2 regions of the Staphylococcus lutrae genome follow, and region 2 is predicted to be linked to the other one. Evidence: a T-box and tRNA genes for the amino acid it is inferred to sense, from the RefSeq annotation. Region 2 holds a T-box; the other holds one or more tRNA genes.
The links. The T-box of region 2 lies ahead of B5P37_RS00615 (valine--tRNA ligase). A T-box ahead of a tRNA ligase gene usually reads a tRNA of that ligase, here a tRNA-Val.
Positions count from the first base shown of each region.

Region 1: it has a tRNA-Val gene. The T-box ahead of B5P37_RS00615 (valine--tRNA ligase) is inferred to sense a tRNA for this amino acid. The anticodon was not compared.

Region 1 covers NZ_CP020773.1:321,541-337,161, reverse strand. Annotated here, with positions in the region: gene B5P37_RS01745 (FUSC family protein) at 1-278, opposite strand, end outside; gene B5P37_RS01740 (glutamate-1-semialdehyde 2,1-aminomutase) at 372-1,658, opposite strand; gene bcp (thioredoxin-dependent thiol peroxidase) at 1,741-2,199, shown strand; gene B5P37_RS01730 (phosphoglycerate dehydrogenase) at 2,206-3,156, shown strand; gene perR (peroxide-responsive transcriptional repressor PerR) at 3,238-3,696, shown strand; gene B5P37_RS01720 (ISL3 family transposase) at 3,741-5,060, opposite strand; rRNA gene B5P37_RS01715 (16S ribosomal RNA) at 5,933-7,484, shown strand; tRNA gene B5P37_RS01710 (tRNA-Ile) at 7,588-7,664, shown strand; tRNA gene B5P37_RS01705 (tRNA-Ala) at 7,686-7,761, shown strand; rRNA gene B5P37_RS01700 (23S ribosomal RNA) at 7,899-10,820, shown strand; rRNA gene rrf (5S ribosomal RNA) at 10,900-11,014, shown strand; tRNA gene B5P37_RS01690 (tRNA-Val) at 11,027-11,102, shown strand; tRNA gene B5P37_RS01685 (tRNA-Thr) at 11,124-11,199, shown strand; tRNA gene B5P37_RS01680 (tRNA-Lys) at 11,205-11,280, shown strand; tRNA gene B5P37_RS01675 (tRNA-Leu) at 11,282-11,363, shown strand; tRNA gene B5P37_RS01670 (tRNA-Gly) at 11,367-11,441, shown strand; tRNA gene B5P37_RS01665 (tRNA-Leu) at 11,448-11,536, shown strand; tRNA gene B5P37_RS01660 (tRNA-Arg) at 11,548-11,621, shown strand; tRNA gene B5P37_RS01655 (tRNA-Pro) at 11,635-11,708, shown strand; tRNA gene B5P37_RS01650 (tRNA-Ala) at 11,730-11,805, shown strand; tRNA gene B5P37_RS01645 (tRNA-Met) at 11,833-11,906, shown strand; tRNA gene B5P37_RS01640 (tRNA-Ile) at 11,931-12,004, shown strand; tRNA gene B5P37_RS01635 (tRNA-Ser) at 12,013-12,105, shown strand; tRNA gene B5P37_RS01630 (tRNA-Met) at 12,120-12,193, shown strand; tRNA gene B5P37_RS01625 (tRNA-Asp) at 12,205-12,281, shown strand; tRNA gene B5P37_RS01620 (tRNA-Phe) at 12,292-12,364, shown strand; tRNA gene B5P37_RS01615 (tRNA-Thr) at 12,373-12,448, shown strand; tRNA gene B5P37_RS01610 (tRNA-Tyr) at 12,455-12,538, shown strand; tRNA gene B5P37_RS01605 (tRNA-Trp) at 12,546-12,619, shown strand; tRNA gene B5P37_RS01600 (tRNA-His) at 12,622-12,694, shown strand; tRNA gene B5P37_RS01595 (tRNA-Gln) at 12,710-12,781, shown strand; tRNA gene B5P37_RS01590 (tRNA-Cys) at 12,790-12,864, shown strand; tRNA gene B5P37_RS01585 (tRNA-Gly) at 12,878-12,952, shown strand; tRNA gene B5P37_RS01580 (tRNA-Gly) at 12,977-13,050, shown strand; tRNA gene B5P37_RS01575 (tRNA-Leu) at 13,085-13,168, shown strand; gene B5P37_RS01570 (ISL3 family transposase) at 13,273-14,613, opposite strand; gene B5P37_RS01565 (SAP domain-containing protein) at 14,717-15,621, opposite strand, start outside.
Region 2 covers NZ_CP020773.1:103,798-119,418, reverse strand. Annotated here, with positions in the region: gene B5P37_RS00625 (AbrB family transcriptional regulator) at 1-488, shown strand, start outside; gene B5P37_RS00620 (DNA-3-methyladenine glycosylase I) at 611-1,159, opposite strand; T-box leader at 1,218-1,433, shown strand; gene B5P37_RS00615 (valine--tRNA ligase) at 1,471-4,101, shown strand; gene B5P37_RS00610 (bifunctional folylpolyglutamate synthase/dihydrofolate synthase) at 4,113-5,381, shown strand; partial or broken gene B5P37_RS12080 (prepilin peptidase) at 5,606-5,782, shown strand; gene B5P37_RS00605 (prepilin peptidase) at 5,789-6,304, shown strand; gene radC (RadC family protein) at 6,301-6,981, shown strand; gene B5P37_RS11855 (hypothetical protein) at 7,140-7,301, opposite strand; gene B5P37_RS00595 (DUF4930 family protein) at 7,471-7,929, shown strand; gene mreC (rod shape-determining protein MreC) at 8,409-9,245, shown strand; gene mreD (rod shape-determining protein MreD) at 9,245-9,760, shown strand; ribosomal protein L21 leader region at 9,796-9,868, shown strand; gene rplU (50S ribosomal protein L21) at 9,881-10,189, shown strand; gene B5P37_RS00575 (ribosomal-processing cysteine protease Prp) at 10,192-10,512, shown strand; gene rpmA (50S ribosomal protein L27) at 10,523-10,807, shown strand; gene obgE (GTPase ObgE) at 10,985-12,274, shown strand; gene B5P37_RS00560 (ACT domain-containing protein) at 12,301-12,744, shown strand; gene ruvA (Holliday junction branch migration protein RuvA) at 12,758-13,360, shown strand; gene ruvB (Holliday junction branch migration DNA helicase RuvB) at 13,375-14,373, shown strand; gene queA (tRNA preQ1(34) S-adenosylmethionine ribosyltransferase-isomerase QueA) at 14,391-15,416, shown strand; gene tgt (tRNA guanosine(34) transglycosylase Tgt) at 15,434-15,621, shown strand, end outside.

The DNA of each region.
Region 1 (15,621 bases), 220 kb from region 2:
AAAAGCAGTGCAATTAATAAAATCACAGTGGCGCCCATGATCAGGACGTTATTGCCAAAAACAGTCACCATCGATACTGCAAGGAGGGCGCCTATGATATTGCCTTGGAATTGATCAACAATGGTTTTGAATGTACGATAAACACTTGGTTGCATGGCCACGACTGCCGCAATACCGGCGACAGTCACTGTACCAGCATCATTAGGTAATAGTGAGGCAATAGAAACCGCAAGGACTATGGCAATACCTGTTTTCAAAATTCTAGCTCCCAGTTTCAAAACATCGCGCTCCTTTGATTATAATAAATCCACTGTAGTGAGTAGGTTTATTCAAGTTATACACTGTTGCACATTAAATTTCAATAGAGAACTTTACAATTGACTGAAAGCATAACGGACGGCTTCAATGGTTTTATCAATATCTGCTATCGTATGTTCAGTCGTTAAGAACCATGCTTCATATTTTGAAGGTGCTAAATTGATTCCTTGATGCAGCATAAGCTTGAAAAATTTTGCGAATAATGCGCTGTCAGATGCATCGGCTTGATTATAATGCGTAACTTTTTCATCGGTGAAATAAAGTGTTAAAGCGCCACGAACACGGTTAATCGTAGCTTTAATTTGATATTGTGCGATTGCATCTTGTAAACCAGCTTCTAATCTTGCACCAAGTTGATCCAATTTTTCATATACTCCGGGTTGTTCCAGAACTTCTAGCAGCGCAATACCTGCTTTCATAGATAATGGATTTCCAGCCATTGTTCCGGCTTGATAGGCAGGGCCAAGAGGGGCAACTTGCTCCATAATTTCTTGACGGCCCCCATAGCCTCCAATAGGTAAGCCACCTCCGATGATTTTACCAAAAGCAGTTAAGTCAGGATAAACACCTAATAAATCTTGTGCTGCACCATAATGAAAACGAAAAGCAGTGATGACTTCATCGTATATAACGAGACCTCCGTATTCATGCGTGATGCGATTAACTTCTTCTAAAAACCCAGGTACGGGTTCAACCATTCCGAAATTCCCAACAATGGGTTCAACTAATACAGCCGCAACTTGATCGCCCCAATATGACATAGCCTCTTTAAACGCTTCAATATGATTAAATGGCACAGTAATCACTTCTTGAGCGACACTTTTTGGGACACCCGCAGAGTCAGGTGAACCTAATTGAGAAGGACCACTTCCAGCCGCAACGAGGACTAAGTCAGAATGACCGTGGTAACAGCCGGCAAATTTTATAATTTTATCTCTTTTCGTATAAGCTCTCGCGACACGTATCGTTGTCATGACTGCTTCTGTCCCGGAATTTACAAAACGTATTTTTTCTAACGAAGGAATGGCATGTCTTAATTTGCGGGCAAAATCAATTTCAAGTTCTGTCGGTGTGCCAAATAATACCCCTTGTGCGGCTTGCTCTTGAATCGCTTGTGTAATGTGTGGGTGTGCATGTCCTGTGATAATTGGACCATAAGCTTGTAAATAGTCAATATATTGATTGCCATCGACATCATATAAATAAGCGCCCTTACCAGATTTCATTACGACAGGTGCACCACCTCCCACAGCCTTATATGAACGTGAAGGTGAGTTAACGCCACCTAAAATATATTCATTGGATAGTTTTTGTAATTGTTCGCTTTGACTGAAATTCATAAATCAACAACCTCTTTTAATTTTATATTTTCACATATTATCGTATCATAAAATGAGAAGATAATAGAAAGAAGGTTTTATGATGCTGAAAAAAGGAGACGTCTTTCCAGAATTTAAACTACAAAATCAAAACGGTAGTGAAATTACGAAAGCTTCATTAAAAGGGAAGAAAGCAATTCTTTATTTTTACCCACGTGACAACACGCCGACTTGTACGACTGAAGCGTGTGATTTTAGAGATCACATCAGTTATTTCAATGAACTTAATGTACAAGTTTACGGTATAAGTGCGGATTCTATGCGTAAACATCAAAACTTTATCGAGAAACATCAGCTTAATTTTGATTTACTTGTTGATGAGGATTACGAACTTTCTAAAGCAGTAGGGGTGTATCAACTTAAGAAAAGTTTTGGCAAAGAATCAATGGGGATTGTGCGTACAACTTTTGTCATAGATGAAGAGGGGCAAATTATCGAAGTGATTGAAAAAGTAAAAGTGAAGGAGCAAATGGCACAACTAAAAGAAATTTTGAAAGGATGAGATCAGATGTTAGTAGTAAGCTTAATGCGTTTAGACGAAGAAGAAACACGGTTAAAAGAAGCATTTCCTGAGGTGGATTTTAAGTTTTATAAACATCCGTCTGAATTACCCGTTGATTTACAAGAACAAATGGATGTGGTCATATCGTATCATCCAGAAGTAGATGCGCAATTTATCAAACAATCACCTCGTTTGAAATGGATTGCTTGGTATGCTACAGGAGTCAATAGCTTACCTTTTGAAACTTTAAAAGAGAAGGGGATTCAACTTACTAATGCTGGAGGTGTACACGCACAGCAATTAACTGAGTTTTTGTTTGCTTATATTCTTGATGATTACAAAGCATTGAAAGAAGCTTATGCAGAGCAACAGCAGAAAGTATACAATAACAAGCGAATCACCGCATCTTTAAACGAACAACGTATTTTGTTTTTAGGGACAGGTCGGATTCCACAACGCTCAGCACAAGTCGCACAGACATTTGGCATGAAAACAATTGGGTTAAACACAACAGGTCATCCAGCAGACTATTTTGATGAAACCTATCCATTATCAGAACGTCAGCAACATTTTGCTCAAGCAGATATCGTCGTGAATTTATTACCTGAAACTGAAGAAACGTATCATCTTTTATCTGAAATTGATTTTGAGGCAATGAATGATCATACACTTTTTGTCAATTTAGGAAGAGGGACAATTACACCTGAATCTGTGATTATTGATAGTCTAAAAAGTAAAAAAATTCGCAAAGCGTATTTAGATGTATTTGAAAAAGAACCATTAGACGAACAATCGGAACTTTACACTTTGGACAATGTTTATATGACGCCACATATTTCAGGAAATCGTTCAGACAACAAAAAAAGAGCGACTGACATATTCTCACGCAATTTAACATCCTTTCTCAAGGATAATAAGCTTGTTGAGAATGTCGTAAATGCGAACAAAGGATACTAACATATGTATTGACAATAATCGTGCTAACCGTATATATTATTAAGTAAGAATTATTATTAATAAGAAAGACGGGTGGAACGAATGACTACTGAATTGGAATCACATGATCATCAATTAAAAGAGTCGATAGCGTCTTTACGTGAAGCGGGCGTTCGTATTACACCTCAACGCCAAGCGATATTAAATTATTTAATCAAGGCAGATACACATCCAACTGCTGATGAAATTTATCAATCATTATCACCTGACTTCCCAAATATTAGCGTTGCAACGATTTATAATAACCTTAAAGTTTTTAAAAAAACGGGTATTGTAAAAGAGTTAACTTATGGAGATGCGTCAAGTCGTTTTGATTTTGAAACACATAATCATTATCATGTGATTTGTGAAAAGTGTGGAAAAATAGTTGATTTTCATTATCCTCTACTACATGAAGTTGAACAACTTGCACAGCATGTCACTGATTTTGATGTCACACATCACAGAATGGAGATTTATGGTGTTTGTCAATCCTGTAAAGAAGCTGAAAAAGAAGCATAAATAAATGGCTCTTTGTCAACGTCGGTTGGTGAAGAAATATCGTACTAAGTGGCAATTTTTTGTTGCTTAGTACGTTTTTTATATTCACTTACGTATAACCTTGAAATAATTAAAATCCTATTTCTAAAGTTATAAAAATTTCTATAACCATAAGAGACACGCTTAATAAGCTTTATTTTATTGTTAATACCTTCAATTGGACCATTGGTCAAATGAGGATTTTGAATCGTATTTGAAATATAAGGTATATATTTTATGAGTGTGTTAACAACACGTTTGAGTCCATTTGAAATATTTAAACTCTTCGAACGTTGTAATGCTTCCTCTAATTGTTCAATGTTATTTGATCTTAGGGTTTCTAGAATATGATGTCCTGCTTCATACGTTAATTGGAATTCTTCATCAAAAGTTAACAAGAATTGTACTAAACTATACTGACTATGCCATGTATTAAAAAGTCTGAACGAGTGATAATGGACTCTGTCTAATTCAATTGGAGATTTTAATAAAAGCTTCCAATACCGTTTTAATTTATTGTACTTGGGTTTTTCTTTAGTCTTAAAACTATTCATTGTTTTAACGCGACTGTGATTGATTTCACGGTTAACCGCTTGAACAATATGAAAACGGTCTAAGATAATATCTGCATTGGGAAATAATGATTGAATTAGCGACATGTATGGTGGATACATATCAATAGAAACACTTTTAACTCCTTCACGCTGCTTTCTTGAGAATCTTAAAAAGTATTCTTCCAACTTGAACTTACGTCGATCTGGCAAGATATCAATAATATCATGCGTGATACTATCACAGTATATAAAGCTCATAGAGCTGTCGACATCATTAGTTGACTTAAATTCATCAAAGGATAAATGTTGGGGCAATATATCACTAGGTTGTGTTTTTACTGCTTCCCCTAGGTCTTTCAAATACCGATGAACAGTTGAAGGTGAAACTAAAACACTATTCGCTATATCTTTTTCAGATATGACAGTGGCGAGCTTTCTCGTCACCATTAGTTTTACGTCATTAGAAATTGTACAACGCGGTTCTATATATGGTGTTTTAGCCGTAAAAGTTTGACCACAAGCTTTACAATAGAAGCGTTGCTTTTTTAACACAAGATAACTAGGCCTTTCAAGAATAAGCCCCATATACACTCTTGTACTGCGAAAGCCATTTTTAATAACTGTGTGTTGCTCATTCTTGATACCACAACACTCACAACCTTTAGGTTGATAAGTTAAAACCCCTTTATAAAACAATGATTGAACGTTCTTGAAGGTTTGAATACCTAAACATTCAGTGATTTTTAAATTTGATACTTTTATTCCAATCATTTCTGATATATCATTATACATAGGCACGAATATCTCTCCTTAATTTGTTGGTTTTGTCACTTACAATTATAGAGATATTTGTGCTATTTTTGTATTTAAAACAAAAATAACGGCCAGTGAAAAACTCACCAACCGTTAAAAGTATAGAACCAAATAAATGGTCCAATCAACATTCTTAAACGAGTTGATTGGGCTCTATTTTTTGATTTATGATTTGCACTATTGAAACAGATAAAAAAACATCTATGAACGCAAAGGAATGATTCATACCGTTAGGAACGAGTAAAACGCATGTTTATGAGAAAAGTAGACGCGAGTCGAAATGCGATTTCTAAAAAATTGGTAAGCATTTAGCGATGTTAATGACAATCACAACAATGAAGTCTGCGCTTTAAAAACGTTTTAAAATCCAAATGAAGTGACGTTCCAAACATTTATTCTTGTAAAAAGATTTAATTACGTGTTAGTTTGCAACAACATAGTAATTTTTATCGTAATTAAAGTGGGGATTTATGTTGACGATGAGGCAACTCCTTGGTAATATAAAAAAGTCGTTTCAAGGAGAACAAATACTAAATTCATTAATTGTTGAAAACGTGTAAATGAATTTTTAAAAGTGTAAAATTAACGCTTGAATGTTTCTTCCTAACGCTTTATGATAATAAATGTTGAATGAAACAACAACTTATCAACAAAGAATTAAAAAAACTTTAAAATAAATGTTGACACAATAATTTGTTTGAAGTATAATTGATTCTTGTAACAGCAAAAAATGAACATTGAAAACTGAATGACAATATGTCAACGTTAATTCCGATAATTTTGAGTACTTCAACAGTACTTTCAAGAATGATTGACTTAAACAATCAACGAGCTATATCAAGCTTACTTCTTTTATGGAGAGTTTGATCCTGGCTCAGGATGAACGCTGGCGGCGTGCCTAATACATGCAAGTCGAGCGAACAGATAAGGAGCTTGCTCCTTTGACGTTAGCGGCGGACGGGTGAGTAACACGTGGGTAACCTACCTATAAGACTGGAATAACTCCGGGAAACCGGGGCTAATGCCGGATAATATGTTGAACCGCATGATTCAACAGTGAAAGACGGTTTTGCTGTCACTTATAGATGGACCCGCGCCGTATTAGCTAGTTGGTGAGGTAACGGCTCACCAAGGCGACGATACGTAGCCGACCTGAGAGGGTGATCGGCCACACTGGAACTGAGACACGGTCCAGACTCCTACGGGAGGCAGCAGTAGGGAATCTTCCGCAATGGGCGAAAGCCTGACGGAGCAACGCCGCGTGAGTGATGAAGGTCTTCGGATCGTAAAGCTCTGTTGTTAGGGAAGAACACATGTGTAAGTCACTATGCACATCTTGACGGTACCTAACCAGAAAGCCACGGCTAACTACGTGCCAGCAGCCGCGGTAATACGTAGGTGGCAAGCGTTATCCGGAATTATTGGGCGTAAAGCGCGCGTAGGCGGTTTTTTAAGTCTGATGTGAAAGCCCACGGCTCAACCGTGGAGGGTCATTGGAAACTGGAAAACTTGAGTGCAGAAGAGGAAAGTGGAATTCCATGTGTAGCGGTGAAATGCGCAGAGATATGGAGGAACACCAGTGGCGAAGGCGGCTTTCTGGTCTGCAACTGACGCTGATGTGCGAAAGCGTGGGGATCAAACAGGATTAGATACCCTGGTAGTCCACGCCGTAAACGATGAGTGCTAAGTGTTAGGGGGTTTCCGCCCCTTAGTGCTGCAGCTAACGCATTAAGCACTCCGCCTGGGGAGTACGGTCGCAAGACTGAAACTCAAAGGAATTGACGGGGACCCGCACAAGCGGTGGAGCATGTGGTTTAATTCGAAGCAACGCGAAGAACCTTACCAAATCTTGACATCCTTTGACCGCTCTAGAGATAGAGTTTTCCTCTTCGGAGGACAAAGTGACAGGTGGTGCATGGTTGTCGTCAGCTCGTGTCGTGAGATGTTGGGTTAAGTCCCGCAACGAGCGCAACCCTTGAACTTAGTTGCCATCATTTAGTTGGGCACTCTAAGTTGACTGCCGGTGACAAACCGGAGGAAGGTGGGGATGACGTCAAATCATCATGCCCCTTATGATTTGGGCTACACACGTGCTACAATGGACAATACAAAGGGCAGCGAAACCGCGAGGTCAAGCAAATCCCATAAAGTTGTTCTCAGTTCGGATTGTAGTCTGCAACTCGACTACATGAAGCTGGAATCGCTAGTAATCGTAGATCAGCATGCTACGGTGAATACGTTCCCGGGTCTTGTACACACCGCCCGTCACACCACGAGAGTTTGTAACACCCGAAGCCGGTGGAGTAACCATTTTGGAGCTAGCCGTCGAAGGTGGGACAAATGATTGGGGTGAAGTCGTAACAAGGTAGCCGTATCGGAAGGTGCGGCTGGATCACCTCCTTTCTAAGGATAATTACGGAATATCACCAATAGGTGATAGCAGATTAACGTGACATATTGTATTCAGTTTTGAATGCTCATGCATTTGAGGATTTAAAATGTAGATGGGCCTATAGCTCAGCCGGTTAGAGCGCACGCCTGATAAGCGTGAGGTCGGTGGTTCGAGTCCACTTAGGCCCACCATTAAATTTAAAATATTGTTTTGGGGGCTTAGCTCAGCTGGGAGAGCGCCTGCTTTGCACGCAGGAGGTCAGCGGTTCGATCCCGCTAGTCTCCACCATTTATATTAATTGTACATTGAAAACTAGATAAGTAAGTATTGATTTTACCAAGCAAAACCGAGTGACAAGCGTTTAAAAGCTTGAAACAAAAAATGAATCGCTAGTCGTTGAAAAACGACTCACATAATTAATAACAGATTAAGTTATTAAGGGCGCACGGTGGATGCCTTGGCACTAGAAGCCGATGAAGGACGTTACTAACGACGATATGCTTTGGGGAGCTGTAAGTAAGCGTTGATCCAGAGATTTCCGAATGGGGAAACCCAACACGAGTTATGTCGTGTTATCTGCATGTGAATACATAGCATGCAAGAAGGCAGACCCGGAGAACTGAAACATCTTAGTACCCGGAGGAAGAGAAAGAAAAATCGATTCCCTGAGTAGCGGCGAGCGAAACGGGAAGAGCCCAAACCAACAAGCTTGCTTGTTGGGGTTGTAGGACACTCTATACGGAGTTACAAAAGAATTTGTTAGACGAATAACCTGGAAAGGTTAATCAGAGAAGGTAATAATCCTGTAGTCGAAAACAAATTCTCTCTTGAGTGGATCCTGAGTACGACGGAGCACGTGAAATTCCGTCGGAATCTGGGAGGACCATCTCCTAAGGCTAAATACTCTCTAGTGACCGATAGTGAACCAGTACCGTGAGGGAAAGGTGAAAAGTACCCCGGAAGGGGAGTGAAAGAGAACTTGAAACCGTGTGCTTACAAGTAGTCAGAGCCCGTTAATGGGTGATGGCGTGCCTTTTGTAGAATGAACCGGCGAGTTACGATCTGATGCAAGGTTAAGCAGAAAATGTGGAGCCGTAGCGAAAGCGAGTCTGAATAGGGCGAATGAGTATTTGGTCGTAGACCCGAAACCAGGTGATCTACCCTTGGTCAGGTTGAAGTTCAGGTAACACTGAATGGAGGACCGAACCGACTTACGTTGAAAAGTGAGCGGATGAACTGAGGGTAGCGGAGAAATTCCAATCGAACTTGGAGATAGCTGGTTCTCTCCGAAATAGCTTTAGGGCTAGCCTCAAGTGATGATTATTGGAGGTAGAGCACTGTTTGGACGAGGGGCCCCTCTCGGGTTACCGAATTCAGACAAACTCCGAATGCCAAATAATTTAACTTGGGAGTCAGAACGTGGGTGATAAGGTCCATGTTCGAAAGGGAAACAGCCCAGACCACCAGCTAAGGTCCCAAAATATATGTTAAGTGGAAAAGGATGTGGCGTTGCCCAGACAACTAGGATGTTGGCTTAGAAGCAGCCATCATTTAAAGAGTGCGTAATAGCTCACTAGTCGAGTGACACTGCGCCGAAAATGTACCGGGGCTAAACATATTACCGAAGCTGTGGATTGTCCTTTGGACAATGGTAGGAGAGCATTCTAAGGGCGTCGAAGCATGATCGCAAGGACATGTGGAGCGCTTAGAAGTGAGAATGCCGGTGTGAGTAGCGAAAGACGGGTGAGAATCCCGTCCACCGATTGACTAAGGTTTCCAGAGGAAGGCTCGTCCGCTCTGGGTTAGTCGGGTCCTAAGCTGAGGCCGAAAGGCGTAGGCGATGGATAACAGGTTGATATTCCTGTACCACCATGATTCGCTTTAAGCGATGGGGGGACGCAGTAGGATAGGCGAAGCGTGCTGTTGGAGTGCACGTCTAAGCAGTGAGATTGAGTGTTAGGCAAATCCGGCACTCTTAAGATTGAGCTGTGATGGGGAGAGGAACTTGTTCCTCGAGTCGTTGATTTCACACTGCCAAGAAAAGCCTCTAGCTAGAATCAGGGTGCCCGTACCGCAAACCGACACAGGTAGTCAAGATGAGAATTCTAAGGTGAGCGAGCGAACTCTCGTTAAGGAACTCGGCAAAATGACCCCGTAACTTCGGGAGAAGGGGTGCTCTTTGGGGTTCACGCTCTGAAGAGCCGCAGTGAATAGGCCCAAGCGACTGTTTATCAAAAACACAGGTCTCTGCTAAACCGTAAGGTGACGTATAGGGGCTGACGCCTGCCCGGTGCTGGAAGGTTAAGAGGAGTGGTTAGCATCTGCGAAGCTACGAATCGAAGCCCCAGTAAACGGCGGCCGTAACTATAACGGTCCTAAGGTAGCGAAATTCCTTGTCGGGTAAGTTCCGACCCGCACGAAAGGCGTAACGATTTGGGCACTGTCTCAACGAGAGACTCGGTGAAATCATAGTACCGGTGAAGATGCCGGTTACCCGCGACAGGACGGAAAGACCCCGTGGAGCTTTACTGTAGCCTGATATTGAAATTCGGTACAGTTTGTACAGGATAGGTAGGAGCCTGAGAGACGTGAGCGCTAGCTTACGTGGAGGCGTTGGTGGGATACTACCCTCATTGTATTGGATTTCTAACCCGCAGCACTTATCGTGCTGGGAGACAGTGTCAGGCGGGCAGTTTGACTGGGGCGGTCGCCTCCTAAAGAGTAACGGAGGCGCTCAAAGGTTCCCTCAGAATGGTTGGAAATCATTCATAGAGTGTAAAGGCATAAGGGAGCTTGACTGCGAGACCTACAAGTCGAGCAGGGTCGAAAGACGGACTTAGTGATCCGGTGGTTCCGCATGGAAGGGCCATCGCTCAACGGATAAAAGCTACCCCGGGGATAACAGGCTTATCTCCCCCAAGAGTTCACATCGACGGGGAGGTTTGGCACCTCGATGTCGGCTCATCGCATCCTGGGGCTGTAGTCGGTCCCAAGGGTTGGGCTGTTCGCCCATTAAAGAGGTACGCGAGCTGGGTTCAGAACGTCGTGAGACAGTTCGGTCCCTATCCGTCGTGGGCGTAGGAAATTTGAGAGGCGCTGTCCTTAGTACGAGAGGACCGGGATGGACATACCTCTGGTGTACCAGTTGTCGTGCCAACGGCATCGCTGGGTAGCTATGTATGGACGGGATAAGTGCTGAAAGCATCTAAGCATGAAGCCCCCCTCGAGATGAGATTTCCCAACTTCGGTTATAAGATCCCTCAAAGATGATGAGGTGAATAGGTTCGATGTGGAAGCGTAGCGATACGTGGAGCTGACGAATACTAATCGATCGAAGACTTAATCAAAATGATGTTCATTAGGTTTTATTGATAAATACGATACTTACTATCTAGTTTTGAATGTATACACATTCAATATGATGAATCTGGTGCCAATGGCAAAGAGGTCACACCTGTTCCCATGCCGAACACAGAAGTTAAGCTCTTTAGCGCCGATGGTAGTCGGACTTACGTTCCGCGAGAGTAGGACGGTGCCAGGTTGATTTTTTATTGGAGAATTAGCTCAGCTGGGAGAGCATCTGCCTTACAAGCAGAGGGTCGGCGGTTCGAACCCGTCATTCTCCACCATTTTAATGATAAGTTTCAATAGCCGGCCTAGCTCAATTGGTAGAGCAACTGACTTGTAATCAGTAGGTTGGGGGTTCAAGTCCTCTGGCCGGCACCATTGATGAGCCATTAGCTCAGTTGGTAGAGCATCTGACTTTTAATCAGAGGGTCAGAGGTTCAAATCCTCTATGGCTCACCATGCGGGTGTGGCGGAATTGGCAGACGCACTAGACTTAGGATCTAGCGCCTTACGGCGTGGGGGTTCGACTCCCTTCACCCGCATTTGCAGAAGTAGTTCAGTGGTAGAATACAACCTTGCCAAGGTTGGGGTCGCGGGTTCGAATCCCGTCTTCTGCTCCATTATTTGCCGGGGTGGCGGAACTGGCAGACGCACAGGACTTAAAATCCTGCGGTGAGAGATCACCGTACCGGTTCGATTCCGGTCCTCGGCACCATTATATGATATGCGCCCGTAGCTCAATTGGATAGAGCGTTTGACTACGGATCAAAAGGTTATGGGTTCGACTCCTATCGGGCGCGCTACACTACCTTACGGGAAGTAGCTCAGCTTGGTAGAGCACTTGGTTTGGGACCAAGGGGTCGCAGGTTCAAATCCTGTCTTCCCGATTACTTTAAAATGATTAACATGGGGGCTTAGCTCAGCTGGGAGAGCGCCTGCTTTGCACGCAGGAGGTCAGCGGTTCGATCCCGCTAGTCTCCACCATTTAATTTAATAACTAAAACTTTATAAGGCGGCGTAGCTCAGCTGGCTAGAGCGTACGGTTCATACCCGTGAGGTCGGGGGTTCGATCCCCTCCGCCGCCACTATTTTAGTTGAAAATATTATTAGGACCTTTAGCTCAGTTGGTTAGAGCTAACGGCTCATAACCGTTCGGTCGCAGGTTCGAGTCCTGCAAGGTCCATATAATTAGGAGGAATACCCAAGTCTGGCTGAAGGGATCGGTCTTGAAAACCGACAGGGGCTTAACGGCTCGCGGGGGTTCGAATCCCTCTTCCTCCGCCATTATTTTCTATTACCGCGGGATGGAGCAGTTCGGTAGCTCGTCGGGCTCATAACCCGAAGGTCGGTGGTTCAAATCCACCTCCCGCAATTTTTATAAGTGGTCCCGTAGTGGAGCGGTTTAACACGCCTGCCTGTCACGCAGGAGATCGCGGGTTCGATTCCCGTCGGGACCGCCATTTTTAAAATGGTTCAGTAGCTCAGTCGGTAGAGCAAAGGACTGAAAATCCTTGTGTCGGCGGTTCGATTCCGTCCTGAACCACTTTTTGTGCCGGCCTAGCTCAATTGGTAGAGCAACTGACTTGTAATCAGTAGGTTGGGGGTTCAAGTCCTCTGGCCGGCACCATGTTTTGGAGGGGTAGCGAAGTGGCTAAACGCGGCGGACTGTAAATCCGCTCCTTCGGGTTCGGCAGTTCGAATCTGCCCCCCTCCACCATATCAATAGGGGCATAGTTTAACGGTAGAATAGAGGTCTCCAAAACCTTTGATGTGGGTTCGATTCCTACTGCCCCTGCCATGGCGGTTGTGGCGAAGTGGTTAACGCATCGGATTGTGGTTCCGACATTCGTGGGTTCGATTCCCATCAACCGCCCTTGTTTAAAATTAATGGGCTATAGCCAAGCGGTAAGGCAACGGACTTTGACTCCGTCACTCGCTGGTTCGAATCCAGCTAGCCCAGTTCCTTTTGGCGGCATAGCCAAGTGGTAAGGCCGAGGTCTGCAAAACCTCTATTCACCGGTTCAAATCCGGTTGCCGCCTCCATTGATATGATTATGCGGGAGTAGTTCAATTTTTAGAACACTTTCCTTCCTGGAAAGGGGTATAGGTGCAAGTCCTATCTTCCGCTCCATTTTTAATAGAACATGTTTATCCTGCGGGAGTAGTTCAATTCTAGAACACTTTCCTTCCCGGAAAGAGGTATAGGTGCAAGTCCTATCTTCCGCTCCATTTTCCAATAAAAGGCTGGATTTTTTTATATCAAGCCGGTGTGGCGGAATTGGCAGACGCGCGGGACTCAAAATCCCGTGTCTTCACAGACGTGTCGGTTCGACCCCGACCACCGGTATAAATGGTTATTATTTACACATCATAACGTACTAGAAACCCTTAAATAACGGGTTTCTTTTATTTTGGCTCTTTGTCAACGTCGGTTGGTGAAGAAATATCGTACTAAGTGGCAATTTTTTGTTGCTTAGTACGTTTTTTATATTCACTTACGTATAACCTTGAAATAATTAAAATCCTATTTCTAAAGTTATAAAAATTTCTATAACCATAAGAGACACGCTTAATAAGCTTTATTTTATTGTTAATACCTTCAATTGGACCATTGGTCAAATGAGGATTTTGAATCGTATTTGAAATATAAGGTATATATTTTATGAGTGTGTTAATAACACGTTTGAGTCCATTTGAAATATTTAAACTCTTCGAACGTTGTAATGCTTCCTCTAATTGTTCAATGTTATTTGATCTTAGGGTTTCTAGAATATGATGTCCTGCTTCATACGTTAATTGGAATTCTTCATCAAAAGTTAACAAGAATTGTACTAAACTATACTGACTATGCCATGTATTAAAAAGTCTGAACGAGTGATAATGGACTCTGTCTAATTCAATTGGAGATTTTAATAAAAGCTTCCAATACCGTTTTAATTTATTGTACTTGGGTTTTTCTTTAGTCTTAAAACTATTCATTGTTTTAACGCGACTGTGATTGATTTCACGGTTAACCGCTTGAACAATATGAAAACGGTCTAAGATAATATCTGCATTGGGAAATAATGATTGAATTAGCGACATGTATGGTGGATACATATCAATAGAAACACTTTTAACTCCTTCACGCTGCTTTCTTGAGAATCTTAAAAAGTATTCTTCCAACTTGAACTTACGTCGATCTGGCAAGATATCAATAATATCATGCGTGATACTATCACAGTATATAAAGCTCATAGAGCTGTCGACATCATTAGTTGACTTAAATTCATCAAAGGATAAATGTTGGGGCAATATATCACTAGGTTGTGTTTTTACTGCTTCCCCTAGGTCTTTCAAATACCGATGAACAGTTGAAGGTGAAACTAAAACACTATTCGCTATATCTTTTTCAGATATGACAGTGGCGAGCTTTCTCGTCACCATTAGTTTTACGTCATTAGAAATTGTACAACGCGGTTCTATATATGGTGTTTTAGCCGTAAAAGTTTGACCACAAGCTTTACAATAGAAGCGTTGCTTTTTTAACACAAGATAACTAGGCCTTTCAAGAATAAGCCCCATATACACTCTTGTACTGCGAAAGCCATTTTTAATAACTGTGTGTTGCTCATTCTTGATACCACAACACTCACAACCTTTAGGTTGATAAGTTAAAACCCCTTTATAAAACAATGATTGAACGTTCTTGAAGGTTTGAATACCTAAACATTCAGTGATTTTTAAATTTGATACTTTTAGATTCAGCTTCTTTTTTAGTTCTGTAACCTGCCTTACGGTATCTTTTAGCATTATAGTGTATATTATATCCCCATTTACCGTCACGTTTATATAATCGCATTCTATCCCTCCTCAAAAAAGTAAAAAATAATAAGTGTACGGTGAGGTACGCAAGTTATTCAGATGAAATGTAATTTCTAATTGCTGGTAATTGATTAATAGAAATATTGGTATTTCTATTAACATGACAAAATAAGATGTCACAAAAATCATCACAGATATTCTTGTCTGCATATACAAACGAGGACACATCAGCGAAAAATAGTTTTTTTAACACATTTAAGTTAATATCTTCTACCAAAATCAAATCTTCGTAATATTCAAGACTTTCAGTATCGATGTAAAAAATTTCTAATAGGCTTCCTTTTATCGACCTATATTTTATGTTGAATTCGAAATGTTCAAGTCCTTGAATAAATTCTAAATATATTGCATAATTTGTAAATTTACGAATCACTGATTTGTCTTTCTTAATTGTTTTGTAATAGTGAGTTAATCTCTGAACAACACTTTTTAAACTATGTGAATCTTGTTTTTTATTTTCGATCAATTTTAAATAAATAAATTCAATTTTATCGTCAATGTTATACTGGTTTTTGACTAATTTATGTGCAACCGACAAGTTTATTATATAAGGTTGATAAAAAAAGTGAAGAACGTAATTTGTATTTTCAATTATCTTTTCACCCGCATGTGTAGCAATGTAAATTTTGGGTAAGTTTACGTCCTCTTCTTTAATATCTTCTTTAATCCGTTTCATTAGTTCAGGTTTATTGCCACTGACTTTAAGCCCGTTATCTTTCAATATAGATTTTAATTCGGGAACTTTTAAATAACTTAAAGAGTGGTTAAAATCAGACTTAATGGATAATACACCATTTTTTAGCAAATTTTCAATGTGAAACATTGTATCAATTTGCTTTTCTATTAATAAATAATGATTTGTTAACTCTTTTCCCACTATTCTCTTATTGTTTAAGTGAAGGATCAAAATATCATAAACATTTAGTTCAGTTTCTT
Region 2 (15,621 bases):
TCGCAATGGGGATATTTGTGATGTATTATGTGATGAAATGGCTTCATTTCCCGACTCAAATGTTGATGGCTCCGATAGTGGTCTTAATTATTTGGAATTTCGTTACTGAAATGAACTTCACACTTGACGCGCCAATCATAGCGGGTGCACAAGTGATTTATATGATACGTATCGGGATTCAAATCGCTCATTTAACGCATCGCTTAAAAGGGAGAATTGCTATTGCAATCGCCTATCAAAATGTTTTGCTTATTTTTGGCGCACTCGTTATGGTGTATTTTGTTCAATTCATCAATCATGCACCGTTAGACGAACTCTTTTTAGGTGCAGCGCCTGGAGGAATGAGTCAAATTGTTTTAGTGGCTTTAGATATCGGAACGGATGTGGCCAAGGTATCGAGTTATCATATATTCCGTATATTCTTTATCCTATTTTTAATTGCACCGCTCATCAGCTATTACTTGAAACATTTAACAAGAAAAAATTAAAAAGCATGTCAGTTTTCAAGGCATGGTCCTCGTTTAATATGAAGAGCGGCCGTATGCGTGGCCGCGAACAATCATGCTTTTATTTATTGGGCTTGCTTTTGATGGACAGAACAGCAATGAAATTAACGATGGGGACAGGACATGAGATGACTGTTATAAAGTCCAGCAGCTTCCATAAATGAAAAAGCCGTTACGGGTCCAATAAATTTAAAATTGTAGTCTTTTAATTTTTGTGAGAGTCGTGTTGCAGTAGCGTTAACAGTGATCCGTTGATCGACAGAAGTATAACGAAAGTCAATAGGTTGTCCGTCTACAAAAGACCAAATCCAATCACTGAAATGGCCATGTTCTTTTTCGATTTGAAGATAGCCTTGCGCTTGTGCAACGATGGCTTCCAATTTTGGACGATGATGAATGATATTTGGAAAAGTCATTAAAGCTTGAATGTCCTCTGGCGTCATTTGCGCGATTTGAAAAGGATCAAAGTGATAAAACGCTTGTTGGTAGGCTGCTTTCTTTTTAAGAATTGTTAACCAGGACAAGCCGGCATGTTGTGATTCAAGTGCCAATAGTTGAAATAATTGTTGAGAATCATAGATGGGCTTTCCCCATTCATCATCATGATATGCTAAATAAAGTGGATCTGTCGTACCGAATGCGCAGGGGTTCATGTTTTCGTTCCTCCTTGTATTGACTTCATAGTTCATTCAGTATACTATATTAGTGAAATTAAAAATAGTGTTTGGGAAGAGTATGTTATTTTGTTTTTATAGAGAGTGCATGGTTGGTGGAAATGCATAAAAGGAATAACTGAAGGTAGCCCGATTTGAACTTTAATTGAACTTAGAGTAGGTTAAAGCGTGTCATGAGCGTTAATCATTAGAGTGCAATAGTTGCATATTGACTATTGAATGTAGGTGGTACCGCGGAACATCCGTCCTATTCAGGACAGGTGTTTTTTATTTTAATGGAGGTAATTTTAATGGAAATGAAACCGAAGTATAATCCGCAAGAAGTTGAGGCGGGAAGATATCAAAAATGGCTAGACCAAGAGCTTTTTAAACCGAGTGAAGATTCAGAAAAACCAACATATACAATTGTCATTCCACCCCCAAACGTAACGGGTAAGTTACATTTAGGACATGCATGGGATACGACGCTTCAAGATATTTTAACGCGTATGAAACGGATGCAAGGATATAATACGCTTTATTTACCAGGAATGGATCATGCAGGAATAGCGACACAAGCAAAAGTTGAAGCGAAGATGCGGGAGGAAGGTATTTCTCGTCACGATATCGGTCGCGAAAAATTTCTTGAAAAAGCCTGGGAATGGAAAGCGTCATATGCATCATTTATTCGTCAACAATGGGCCAAATTAGGACTGGGTTTAGATTATTCAAGAGAACGTTTTACGCTAGATTCAGGATTGAGTCAAGCTGTGCGCAAAGTTTTTGTCGATATGTATAACAAAGGTTTAATTTACCGTGGAGAACGTATCATTAATTGGGACCCTGTTGCTCGTACAGCCCTCTCGGATATCGAAGTGGTTCATGAAGACGTGAATGGGAAATTCTATCACTTTAAATATCCTTTTGCAGATGGGGAAGGTTACATTGAAATCGCAACGACACGTCCAGAAACGATGCTTGGAGATACAGCCATTGTCGTTAATCCAGATGATCCTCGTTATCAAGATGTGATTGGAAAAACAGTCATTTTACCGATTGTTGGTCGAGAAATTCCTATTTTAGCTGATGCTTATGTTGATCAAGACTTTGGTAGCGGTGCAATGAAAGTGACACCCGCGCATGATCCGAATGACTTTGAAATCGGTAACCGTCATGAATTAGCGCGCATTGTAGTCATGGATGAAGCAGGCAAAATGAATGCTGAGGCAGGTAAATATGAAGGCATGGATCGTTTTGAATGTCGAAAACAACTTGTCAAAGATTTGTTAGAAGAAGGCTTAGTGATTAAAATTGAAGACCATGTGCATTCGGTAGGACATTCTGAGCGAACAGGCGCCGTGGTAGAGCCTTATTTATCTACACAATGGTTCGTGAAAATGGCACCTCTAGCACAACAAGCACTTGATAATCAAGAAACGGCAGGACGTATTGATTTTGTTCCACCACGTTTTGAAAAAACATTTAATCGTTGGATGGAAGAAATTCGTGATTGGACCATTTCAAGACAATTATGGTGGGGACATCAAATTCCAGCTTGGTATCATAATGAAACAGGTGAAATATATGTGGGTGAAGATGCACCTTCAGATATTGAAAATTGGACACAAGATGAAGATGTCCTGGATACATGGTTCTCAAGTGCATTATGGCCATTCTCAACATTAGGTTGGCCAGATGAAAACGCGGCAGACTACAAACGTTTCTATCCAACACAAGTACTTGTAACGGGGTATGACATCATTTTCTTCTGGGTTGCACGAATGATTTTCCAAGGTTTAGAATTCACAGGTCAAAAACCATTTAGTGATGTTTTATTACATGGCTTAGTACGGGCCGAAGATGGACGTAAAATGAGTAAATCTCTAGGAAATGGTGTAGACCCTATGGACGTCATCGACCAATATGGCGCGGACAGTTTACGTTATTTCTTGGCAACAGGTTCTTCGCCAGGTCATGATTTGCGTTATTCAACTGAAAAAGTTGAATCCGTATGGAATTTCATTAATAAAATTTGGAATGCAGCACGTTTTAGTTTGATGAATATCGGAGAATCATTTAGATTTGAAGACATTTCGCTAACAGGTTCGCTGTCTGTTGCGGATCAATGGATTCTTACACGTCTGAATGAAACAATAGAAACCGTTACGCAATTAAGCGATAAGTATGAATTTGGCGAAGTGGGTCGCGTATTGTATAATTTTATATGGGATGAATTTTGTGATTGGTACATTGAGATGAGTAAAATTCCAATGAATGGTACCGATGAAGGACAGAAAAATGTGACACGCTCGGTTTTAAGTTACACACTTGACCGAATGATGCGCCTCTTACATCCATTTATGCCATTTGTCACTGAACATATATGGCAAGCCTTGCCACATGAGGGCGAGTCTATTGTGACGAGTGCATGGCCGACAGTAGATGAGTCACTTGTATTTGCAGAAAGTAAAGATGTAATGGAGCAGTTGGTAGAAATCATTAAATCTGTTCGTCAGTCACGTATGGAAGTGAATACACCGCTATCTAAAGAAATTCCGATTAAAATTCAGGCCAAAAACGAAACGATTGAACAATTATTGATAGCAAATCAACATTACTTAGAGCGTTTCTGTAATCCAAGTACGCTCGAAATCTCAACGCAAATTGATGTACCAGATAAAGCAATGACGTCTATTGTGACTGCTGGTGAAGTGATTTTACCGATTGAAGGGCTCATTGACATGGATAAAGAGTTAGAACGGCTTGAAAAAGATTTGCAAAAATGGCAAAAAGAACTGGATCGAGTAAATAAAAAGTTAGCAAATGACAATTTTGTAAGCAAAGCACCTGAACACATCATTAATGAAGAAAAAGAAAAACAAATCAAATATCAAGAAAAATATGATGGTGTAAAGGCGAGAATTGAACAATTAAAAGCGTAGGAGTCTGAGTTATGAATTATCTGGATAGTTTATATTGGATTCATGAAAGAACAAAATTCGGCATTAAACCTGGCGTGAAACGCATGGAATGGATGTTAGAAAAACTGGGTAATCCTCAGCAGAACATCAATGCCATTCATGTTGGTGGGACAAATGGTAAAGGATCTACAGTTGTATATTTACGTGAAGCTTTATTGAAAAACGATTATGAAGTGGGTACTTTTACGTCTCCGTATATTGAAACTTTTAATGAACGAATTAGTTTGAACGGTTTACCAATTACAAACGATGACATTGTAACTTTAGTGGCGCGAGTAAAACCCATTAGTGAAATGATGGAAGCACAAACTGAATTAGGTGTGGCTACAGAATTTGAAATCATTACGACGATGATGTATTTGTATTTTGGTGAGATACATCCGGTTGATTTTGTCATAGTCGAGGCAGGTTTAGGTGTCAAAAATGATTCTACTAATGTTATCCAACCGCTTATGAGTATTTTGACAAGTATTGGCTTAGACCATACGGATATTCTTGGGCAAACTTATTTGGATATTGCCAAAGACAAGGCGGCGATTATCAAGCCCCATACACCTATTGTTTATGCAATTAAAAATGAAGAGGCACTTAAATATTTCCGAGATACAGCGGAACGCCTTGAATCAAAGGCTTTAGAATTTGATCGCGATATTCTAATTAAATCAGAAGATGACGAATTTACTTATCGATATAAAGATTATGAGTTAGAAAATCTTATATTAAATATGATTGGTGAACATCAAAAAGAAAATGCAGCTTTAGCCATTACAGCCTTAATTGAATTATACGAACAAGGCATCATCCAATTAGACTTTAATAAAATGATTGATGGTATTGAGCAAGCGTATTGGACTGGACGCATTGAGTGCGTTGCGCAAGACCCAATTATTATTATTGATGGTGCGCATAATAAAGAAAGTGTAGATGCACTTGTTGACACCATTGATAGGTATTATGATATTGACACAGTCGATGTGTTGTTTGCTGCAATTGAAGGCAAACCCGTTCATCATATGTTAGAAGCATTTCGAAATATGGCCAATCATATTTATGTTACAGACTTTGACTTTCCAAAAGCACTGCCAAAACACATGTTGTATGACGAAATCGAATTTGAACATAAATCGATGGTCGATGACTATGTGAACTTCATCCATCAATATCAAGGTGAAGCATTGCTTATTACAGGTAGCCTTTATTTTATCAGTGAAGTGAAATCAAAAATCAACTTTAATTCATAAAATTTAACCGCCTCATATGGACTGACGTATATTTCTAGTCCATATGAGGCGGTTTTATCATTTTTTTAAAGCATGATTGGAAATTTTTGTTGTTTCGAAATTTGACCGTATAGGACGAAACTTTTATAATAATCACATTCTCTCAATGCCGAACGATTAAGTATGTGGCTGAAATACAGTGTGTATCATGAGGAGGTGTCGGATTGAGCGTTGTGCTATTGTTTATGTCAGGTAGTAGTTTAGTGCGCTTTTTAATACAATGGGCGTGGCAAAATAGACTAAAAGTCAGTTATTTGTTTGAAAGGTCAAAATGTCAATATTGTCGCAAAAAATTAACTGTCATTGATATGCTTCCTATTGTCAGCTATTGTTTTTTTAAAGGGAGATGTCGTTTTTGTCAACACGCGATGCCATTCACATTATTCGTCAACGAAATAATCGGTGGACTGTTGATTTTATACCCATTTCTTTTTCCTCTCTACATTCCAATAAAGTCCTTTTACTTTATTTCATTCATTTTATTAGCTGTATCAACAGTCGATATTCAACATCAAATGATACAGCATCGTTTTCTCCTATTATTACTTATTTTGATGTTAACACACCATCATACAATTTATTTAGATTTGCCTCATTTCTCGTTATGGATGATTCTATTTATAATCGGATGTATGCCACAACAATGGATTGGCGTTGGAGATATTAAACTCTTCCTCGTTCTTACTTTTTTCTTTCCGTTCCCATTTCTGTTGATTTTTTTTGAGTTATTATTTCCGATAGGCTGTATTGTATTACCGATGTTTTATTGTCTTAAATGGGTGAAAAATCATCGTATTCCTTTAGCACCAGTAATTTTGATAACGTTTCTCTTTATATCATCAACCTATCCCAAAATCATTGTTATTTATGGAGGTGTATTATGACGCGCATACAAGATTTATCAACCGATGAAAAACCAAAAGAGCGACTTGTTCAATTTGGCAGTCAAGCACTTTCAAATACAGAGCTTCTCGCGATAATTATTAATAGTGGAAGTAAAGGGCAATCTAGTATCCAAATTGCATCCCAGATTTTGTCGCATTGTCGTACCTTAACACAACTTCGACATCTTTCTTTAGTAGAGTTAGAGAAATTTGTCGGCATTGGACGAAATAAAGCTATCACCATTTTAGCTGTTTTTGAATTGTCGCGCCGATTAACTGAGGACAAACAACAATTTTTATCTGAACCGATTCATTCACCTGAACAAATTGCAGAACGTTTCTATACACAGTTTAAAGGAACGAATCAAGAGCATTTTATCCTATTAATATTGAATACAAAAAATCAAATTGTTCATGAGGAAACGCTATTTATTGGGACATTAAATAGTGCCATTATTCATCCGAGAGAAATATTTAAAACAGCATTAAAGTGGTCAGCACATGCCATTATTGTTGTTCACAATCATCCTTCTGGTGATTCAACGCCATCTAAAGCAGATATTGAAACAACGCGGCGTTTAATGATGTGCGGTGAGGCGATGGGAATCGAATTGTTAGATCACATTGTTATCGGTGAAGATTCATTTGTTTCGATATTAAGTGAAAATGAGTTGTAGCCGAGAAAAGCGCGGAAAAGGGTTGAATAAGTGTAATCATTGAAAGGCGAGGTTCGTTTTTGTTGGTGGGTTTATTTTAAATGTATTTGGAATGAAGCTAAGTCTTACTAAATTGACAAAACCTAGCTCATTTCTATGATTTGAATGGATTTCATCATTTAAAAATGAAAGTTATCAATGAGCCATAAGAATGATTGATAACAAATATAGATGATAAATAGCATAATGCCAAGTCTAATGATAAAGCGAATGACATGCATACTGATTCTGAATAGTAGTATGATAAGTAGAATCGTTAAAAACACAATCATCAAATTCATTGTCAACACTCCTTTTACCTATATTTTAAAACATTGAAGCGATAAAAACATCATTCTTAAGTCATATTTTCATGCTTGAGATGGATGATTTCATCAATCGATTTAATTATAATATATCATATAATGATAAGTATCAATCATTTGTGGAACGACAATAAGGAGGGCATTCATGCGGATAATAAAAAGTCTCATTAAATTATTAATTATTTTAATTTTACTCATCGCCCTCGTTTTAGCAAGTATAATGTTTGTACCAAATTTAAAAAATCAACCATGGAATCCCGTCAGAGAGGAAACGTACCAAGTGACGGATGATGAGGGATATGTCGTACCACTCAATGGTCGAAATTATATTCAAACCGAAAATGATATTTTTAGAAATATTCCAAAAAGCCAAATGAGAAATGTGTTTACTTGGATTGATAAATACGAATTTATGCAAGTGAATGGATTGACAAGGATGGGGTATGACAACGAATATTTAATTGCAGAACGGGATACACAATTCATTTTATACCGTTTTGGGGATGATACAATGAGAGTCTATACGACTGAGCATGATTTATATGCGGATTTGCATCAACTGGGACATCCTATAGAAATGAGGCCGCTGATTGATTATCAATAGGATACCAAAAATACAAGAATCAAATGGGTCTATATTAAATCAAATTTAATCATCAGTGAGAGGCCTGTTAAACTTCGATGATATTGTTGTTAGTAGAGATGAGAATGTTGTGTTAAAACAGATTTTCATCTCGATTTTATAAGTTCTTTTAATGTCACTGTTGATTGACCGATGTATGAGCCGTTGTCTAAACAGAACATCTATGCGACGCCCTGTATTTATAAAGCAAGTGGATGTATGGTTTGTAATTTTAAGCGAATTGAAGATTGATGATACATAAAGTTTAAAAGCGTTAAATGAATGAAAAATGAGAAAAAAATGATGATAAAACATCTTGATTGATGCAATATATCATATTGATTTTATTCTAAATATGAATAGAATGAGAGATAATGTACAACATGGGACTTTATTTACATTAAAGAGTAATATAAAATAGTAGCAGTACATACAAAGATTGATAATATGAGGTGTTGAGGTTGTCCAATTTTTTTAAAAACAACAAACTCGTTGTGTTGTTTTGCGCACTAATTTTATTTATCGCTTTAATTGGTTTGTCAATTCGTTCGAATTCGCAGTCCGTTCCCGAACAATACGTCAGTGACACCACTTCTTTTGGACAGAGAGTTTTCGCCTATCCTATCCATTTTGTTGCGGGTTCTATCACAGATATTTTTCATAAAAGAGAGACACCGTCGAACAAAGAGAAACAATTAGAAGCGGAAAATGAACGGCTTAAATCAGAAAACAAAAATCTCAAAAAAGAATTAGACATGAGTGATATTTCAGAATATCAAGCTGTCACAGCAGCTGTTATCGCACGACAACCAGATCAATGGTTAAATACAGTCATTATTGATAAAGGAAAGAAATCTGGTATTAAAGAAAACATGGCAGTGATGACTGCGGATGGGTTAGTGGGTCGTGTTGCGAAAGTGAATCAATTTTCATCACAAGTCCATTTAATTTCAACTAAAGGACGGACAAACCGTTTGTCAGTCAATATTCAACATGATGGAGATGATGTGTTTGGGTTAATCGACCATTTTGATGAAGAAACGGACCAATTAATTATTAGTGACATTGACAACAATGGAGATGTTAAAGTAGGGGACAAAGTCGTTACAAGTGGTCTTGGCGATCAATTGCCAAAAGGATTATACATTGGTGAAGTTAAAAAAGTGCAGAAGGATCAATACGGACTTTCGAAACAAGTTGCAATCCAGACCGGTGCAAATCTCAACCATTTTGATCATGTGTATATCGCAAAGCGTGATCCGAAAACAATTGTAAGCGATGAAGGTGACAATTCATAATGAAATCAATATATTACATTTTAGTTGCCATCCTGTTGTTTTATTTAGATACTGTACTCACATTTTTGTCTCCCATCATGATTGGTCCCCAACGCTTAATTTTAGTTCCACATCTTGTGTTTCTATATTTAATGTTGATTGCTGTATATAAAAACACGAGCATTGCTTTAATTTTAGGGATTTTGTTAGGAACAATGCAGGATTTATTTTTCGGACAAATTTATGGCGTGTATTTATTTGGCTACATTGTTTTTGTTCTATTAGCCGATAAATTTTTAAAAGTTTTTTTTCGCGATCACATAATGGTTTATGCAATGCTCATATTAGGTGTTGTGTTACTTGAAATTTTCGTGGTATTGATCTATTTGTTACTTGGACTTATCGATGTGAGCATATTGCATTTCATCATATTTCGTATATTGCCAACCGCAGTTCTCAATGCACTATTACTTGTGTTTTTATATTTTCTGGGGAACAAATTCATAAATCAAACACGTCCTATTGACACGAAGTAAAACGAATGTTATGATTCAATAGTTGAGTAGTTCATAGCTACATACAACCGCTCAAACATAGGTTTTAAGTACAATTGTCACCTATGTATGGCGTGACTTATTAATTAGGAGGTGCGAAGTATGTTTGCTATTATTGAAACAGGTGGAAAACAAATCAAGGTTGAGGAAGGCCAAGAGATTTTCGTTGAGAAATTAAACGTTAACGAAGGTGATACATTCACTTTTGATAAAGTTTTATTTGTTTCTGGAGACAGCGTGAAAGTGGGAGCGCCTACAGTTGAAGGTGCAACTGTAACGGCTACTGTTAACAAACAAGGACGTGGTAAGAAAATCACTGTCTTTACTTATCGTCGTCGTAAAGATTCAAAACGTAAAAAAGGCCACCGTCAACCATACACAAAATTAACAATTGATAAAATTAATGCATAATTATGATTAATGTTAATGTTCAATTAAATGATGACGGTCATATAACAGAGCTCATTATGGAAGGACATGCGGAATTTGGCGAACATGGCCAAGATCTTGTTTGTGCGGGCGCATCAGCGGTGTTGTTCGGTAGTGTCAACGCAATCATTGGTCTGACATCCGAAAGACCTGACATTGATTACTCTGATGATGGAGGCTATTTTCATTTGAGAATTGTTGATACAAAAAATGAACAAGCGCAATTAATACTCCAATCACTACTTATTTCTTTACAAACAATTGAAGAAGAATATAATGAGTACATTAAATTAAATCTGAAGTGAGGTGTAACACATGCTAAAATTAAACTTACAATTTTTCGCATCGAAAAAAGGGGTAAGTTCTACTAAGAACGGTCGTGACTCTGAATCTAAACGTTTAGGTGCTAAGCGTGCGGATGGTCAATTCGTTACTGGTGGTTCAATCTTATTCCGTCAACGTGGAACTAAGATTTACCCAGGTGAAAACGTAGGTCGTGGTGGCGATGATACATTATTCGCTAAAATCGATGGCGTTGTTAAATTCGAACGTAAAGGTCGAGACAAAAAACAAGTTTCTGTCTACGCAGTTGCTGAATAATTTGTCATTCTTTGACACCAGAAGGTAACTTCTGGTGTTTATTTTTTATATTAAAGACATAGAAATAGCATTTCGCGTTGGTAGGGGATATGCGCTGCTTTATATGAAATATCATACCCACCTACGCTATACTAACAGTACAATTAAGCAAAAATTAAAAGTAAAAGAGGTGATAGCATGTTTGTCGATCAAGTAAAAATATCATTAAAGGCCGGAGACGGTGGTAACGGTATTACTGCCTACCGTCGTGAAAAATATGTTCCGTTTGGTGGACCAGCCGGTGGTGATGGAGGGCGTGGTGCTTCAATCGTATTCGAAGTCGATGAAGGGTTACGAACATTAATGGATTTTAGATATCAACGCCATTTTAAAGCGAAAAAAGGTGAAAATGGTCAAAGTAGTAATATGCATGGAAAAAATGCAGAAGACTTAGTGTTAAAAGTACCACCGGGGACGATTATCAAAGATGTTGCATCAGAACAAACATTAGCGGATTTAGTCGAACACGGTCAAAGTGCGATTGTTGCAAAAGGTGGACGAGGTGGACGTGGGAATTCACGATTTGCAACACCAAAAAACCCAGCACCAGACTTTAGTGAAAATGGTGAACCGGGAGAAGAAATTGAAGTAACTTTAGAGTTAAAATTGTTAGCGGATGTCGGTTTAGTGGGTTTTCCAAGTGTCGGGAAATCTACGTTACTTTCCATCGTATCAAAAGCCAAACCTAAAATTGGGGCTTACCACTTCACAACAATTCAACCGAATCTTGGTGTTGTCGTAACGCCTGATCAACGCAGTTTTGTCATGGCAGACTTACCGGGCTTAATAGAAGGTGCATCAGAAGGTGTCGGTTTAGGACATCAATTTTTACGGCATGTGGAACGGACAAAAGTCATTGTGCATGTCATTGATATGAGTGGTATGGAAGGGAGAGATCCATACGAAGATTATCAAATTATAAATCACGAATTAAAAGCATATGCTCAGCGATTGGAAGAGCGCCCTCAAATTATTGTTGCAAATAAAATGGATATGCCAGATGCGGATATGCAATTACAGATGTTTAAAGAACAGTTGGAAGATGATGTTAAAATTATACCTATCTCTTCTTATACTAGAGAAAATATCGATCAGTTGTTATATGAAATTGCCAATACACTCGATTCCGTAAAAGATATTGACTTTTCAGCACAAGAAGAAACAATCGGTGTGAACCGAGTTTTATACAAACATACGCCATCTCAAGATAAGTTCACGATTACGCGCGATGATGACGGTGCTTACGTTGTGAGTGGTAATGCAATTGAACGTATGTTTAAAATGACAGACTTCAACAGCGAGCCAGCAATTCGTCGTTTTGCAAGACAAATGCGTTCGATGGGCATTGATGATGCATTAAGAGAACGTGGTGCAGTAAACGGCGATATTGTACGAATTCTTGGTGGAGAGTTTGAATTTGTCGAATAGTAAAAAAGTGGAGGTCGTGCCTAGTGATGGAGCATCAATTTTATTTAATTCGTGAAGATGTATTACCCTATGTTGTAAAGCGTGTGCTATTAGTGAAGGATGCCTTAAAAGCAGATCAGTCGTTAACCATTCAAGAAGCTGTCGATATGTATGATTGTTCAAGAAGCGCATTTTACAAGTATAGAGATACGATTTTCCCACTTGACGCCATTCAGAGCCACACTGAGATTTTTACTATTATTTTGTTTGTTACGGATAAAGTAGGGATATTAGCACAAATCCTTGAAAAACTATCTGAACTGAATTTATCTGTATTGACGATTCATCAAAGTGTTCCTACAGATCAAAAAGCTTCGATCACGTTATCATTAGATGGCAGTCATGCCAAGTGTGGACCATACGAAATCATCAATATGTTGCGTCAAATGGAAAATGTCTATAATGTAGATATTATTGGAATGAACATGTAAGGAGCGGTTGTCAATGTATGCATATATCACTGGCCAATTAATGGCCTTATACCCAACGCATGTCGTCGTTGAAAATACTTCAGGCGTCGCTTACGAGATTCAAACGCCGAACTCATATCGATTTCAAAAGTATCTAGAACTACCTGTCAAAATCTATACCGCATTAATTGTTCGTGAGGATGCGCAGCTATTGTACGGTTTTATCAATCAGGAAGAAAAAGATATGTTTTTGAGTTTAATTAAAGTAACAGGAATCGGACCTAAATCTGCATTGGCGATTTTAGCTGCGAGTACCCCAAATGAAGTCAAACGTGCAATCGAAAATGAGAATGATGCGTATTTAACACAATTTCCAGGGATAGGTAAAAAAACAGCGCGTCAAATTGTATTAGATTTGAAAGGAAAAGTCATTGTCACTGAAGAAGTGACAGACGGACTATTAGAGGTGACCCAACATGAGACGTCTGACTTTGCTTTAAAAGAAGCGTTACTTGCATTAGAAGCTTTAGGGTATTCAAAACGAGAACTGAATAAAGTTGAAAAAACAATGCAACAACATCATTTTGAAGAAGTTGATGAAGCGGTTAAATTTGCATTGAAACAATTGATTTCATAGAAGGGGAGATTTCAATGGATCAAGATCGAATGATGGATGGACATGAGCAACCTAATGAACACATGTTTGAATTGTCTCTACGCCCTGAGCGGTTGAGACAATATATTGGCCAGTCTACAATTAAATCAAACTTGGAAGTCTTTATACAAGCCGCTAAAATTCGTGAAGAACCTCTTGATCATGTATTACTTTTCGGACCACCAGGATTAGGTAAAACGACCCTTTCCCATATCATTGCAAATGAAATGGAAGTCAATTTACGCACAGTTTCTGGACCTTCTATTGAAAGACCGGGCGATTTAGCAGCAATTTTAACCGGATTACAACCTGGGGATGTCCTTTTCATAGATGAGATTCATCGCTTGAGTAGTGTGGTAGAAGAAGTGCTGTATCCTGCTATGGAAGACTTTTACTTGGATATCATTGTCGGCAAAGGGGAGGAAGCGCGTAGTATTCGCATCGACCTTCCTCCATTTACATTAGTCGGGGCAACAACTCGTGCTGGAAGTTTGACGAGTCCGTTGAGAGATCGGTTTGGCGTCCACTTACGTTTAGAATATTATACCGAACAAGAATTGACACAAATTATTATTCGTACAGCGGAAGTGTTAGGTACAGCGATAGATGCAGAAAGTGCGAACGAGATAGCGAAGCGAAGTCGCGGGACACCAAGAATTGCGAATCGCTTATTAAAGCGAATCCGTGATTTTCAACAAGTCAATCAAGACGATATGATTTATATAGAAACAACGAAACATGCGTTACACTTATTGCAAGTTGACGATGAAGGTTTAGATTACATTGATCATAAAATGATGGCTTGTATTATTGAACAATATCATGGTGGTCCTGTAGGTTTAGATACAATTGCTGTGTCGATCGGTGAGGAACGCGTTACAATTGAAGATGTTTATGAGCCATTCCTCATTCAAAAAGGATTTTTAGAACGTACACCAAGAGGTCGTAAAGCGACACCTTATGCGTATGAACATTTTAAATATGCGAGACCATAAGAGAAGGAGTCTTTGTATTGAATATAGAAGAATTTGATTATGAATTACCAGAATCGCTCATTGCACAAACCCCATTGTTACAACGAGATCAGAGTCGATTACTGTACCTCAATCGAACAACTGGAGAGATGGAAGATTTACGTTTTACAGCGATTTCGCAATTTTTCCAACGCGGCGATACACTGGTATTAAATGATACACGTGTCATGCCTGCGCGATTGTTTGGGATTAAGGAAGAAACGAATGCTAAAGTTGAGATGCTCCTGTTAACGCAAATTGAAGGGGATGATTGGGAAGTCCTTCTAAAGCCCGCAAAACGGATAAAAATTGGGCAATCATTGAGCTTTGGTGATGGTATCATTAAAGCGACATGCATTCAGGAGTTAGATCAAGGGGGACGTGTGATGCGTTTGTCATACGATGGGATTTTACAAGAAAGGCTCGATGAATTAGGTGAAATGCCACTACCTCCGTATATTAAAACACGATTAGATGAAAAAGAACGCTATCAAACGGTCTATGCGAAAGCGTCTGGTTCGGCTGCAGCACCAACGGCAGGGCTACATTTCACAGATGAATTATTGGATGAAATTCGTAACAAAGGTGTTAATATTGCCTTTATTACACTGCATGTCGGCTTAGGAACGTTTAGACCTGTCAGTGTAAATAATATTGATGACCACGAAATGCATAGCGAGTATTATCAAATGACACAAGCGACAGCCGATGTTTTGAATGATACGAAAGCAGCGGGGCATCGCATTATTTCTGTCGGCACGACTTCAACGCGTACACTTGAAACGATTGTCGCTCAACATGGCACATTTATCGAAACAAGCGGTTGGACTGATATTTTTATCTATCCTGGATTCCACTTTAAAGCGATAGACGGGTTAATTACGAACTTTCATTTACCAAAATCAACTTTAGTCATGCTCGTTTCAGCTTTTAGTACACGCCAGTACGTGTTGAATGCATATCGTCATGCGGTTGATGAAAAGTATCGATTTTTTAGTTTTGGCGATGCAATGATGATTATATAGTTTGAGAGGAGAATACGATGCCTGCAGTAACATATGAGCATATTAAAACTTGTAAACAATCGGGGGCGCGATTAGGGATAGTGCATACCCCTCATGGCTCATTCGAAACCCCTATGTTTATGCCTGTCGGTACAAAAGCGACAGTTAAAACGATGAGCCCTGAAGAACTTAAACAAATGCATACGCAAATCCTATTAGGGAATAC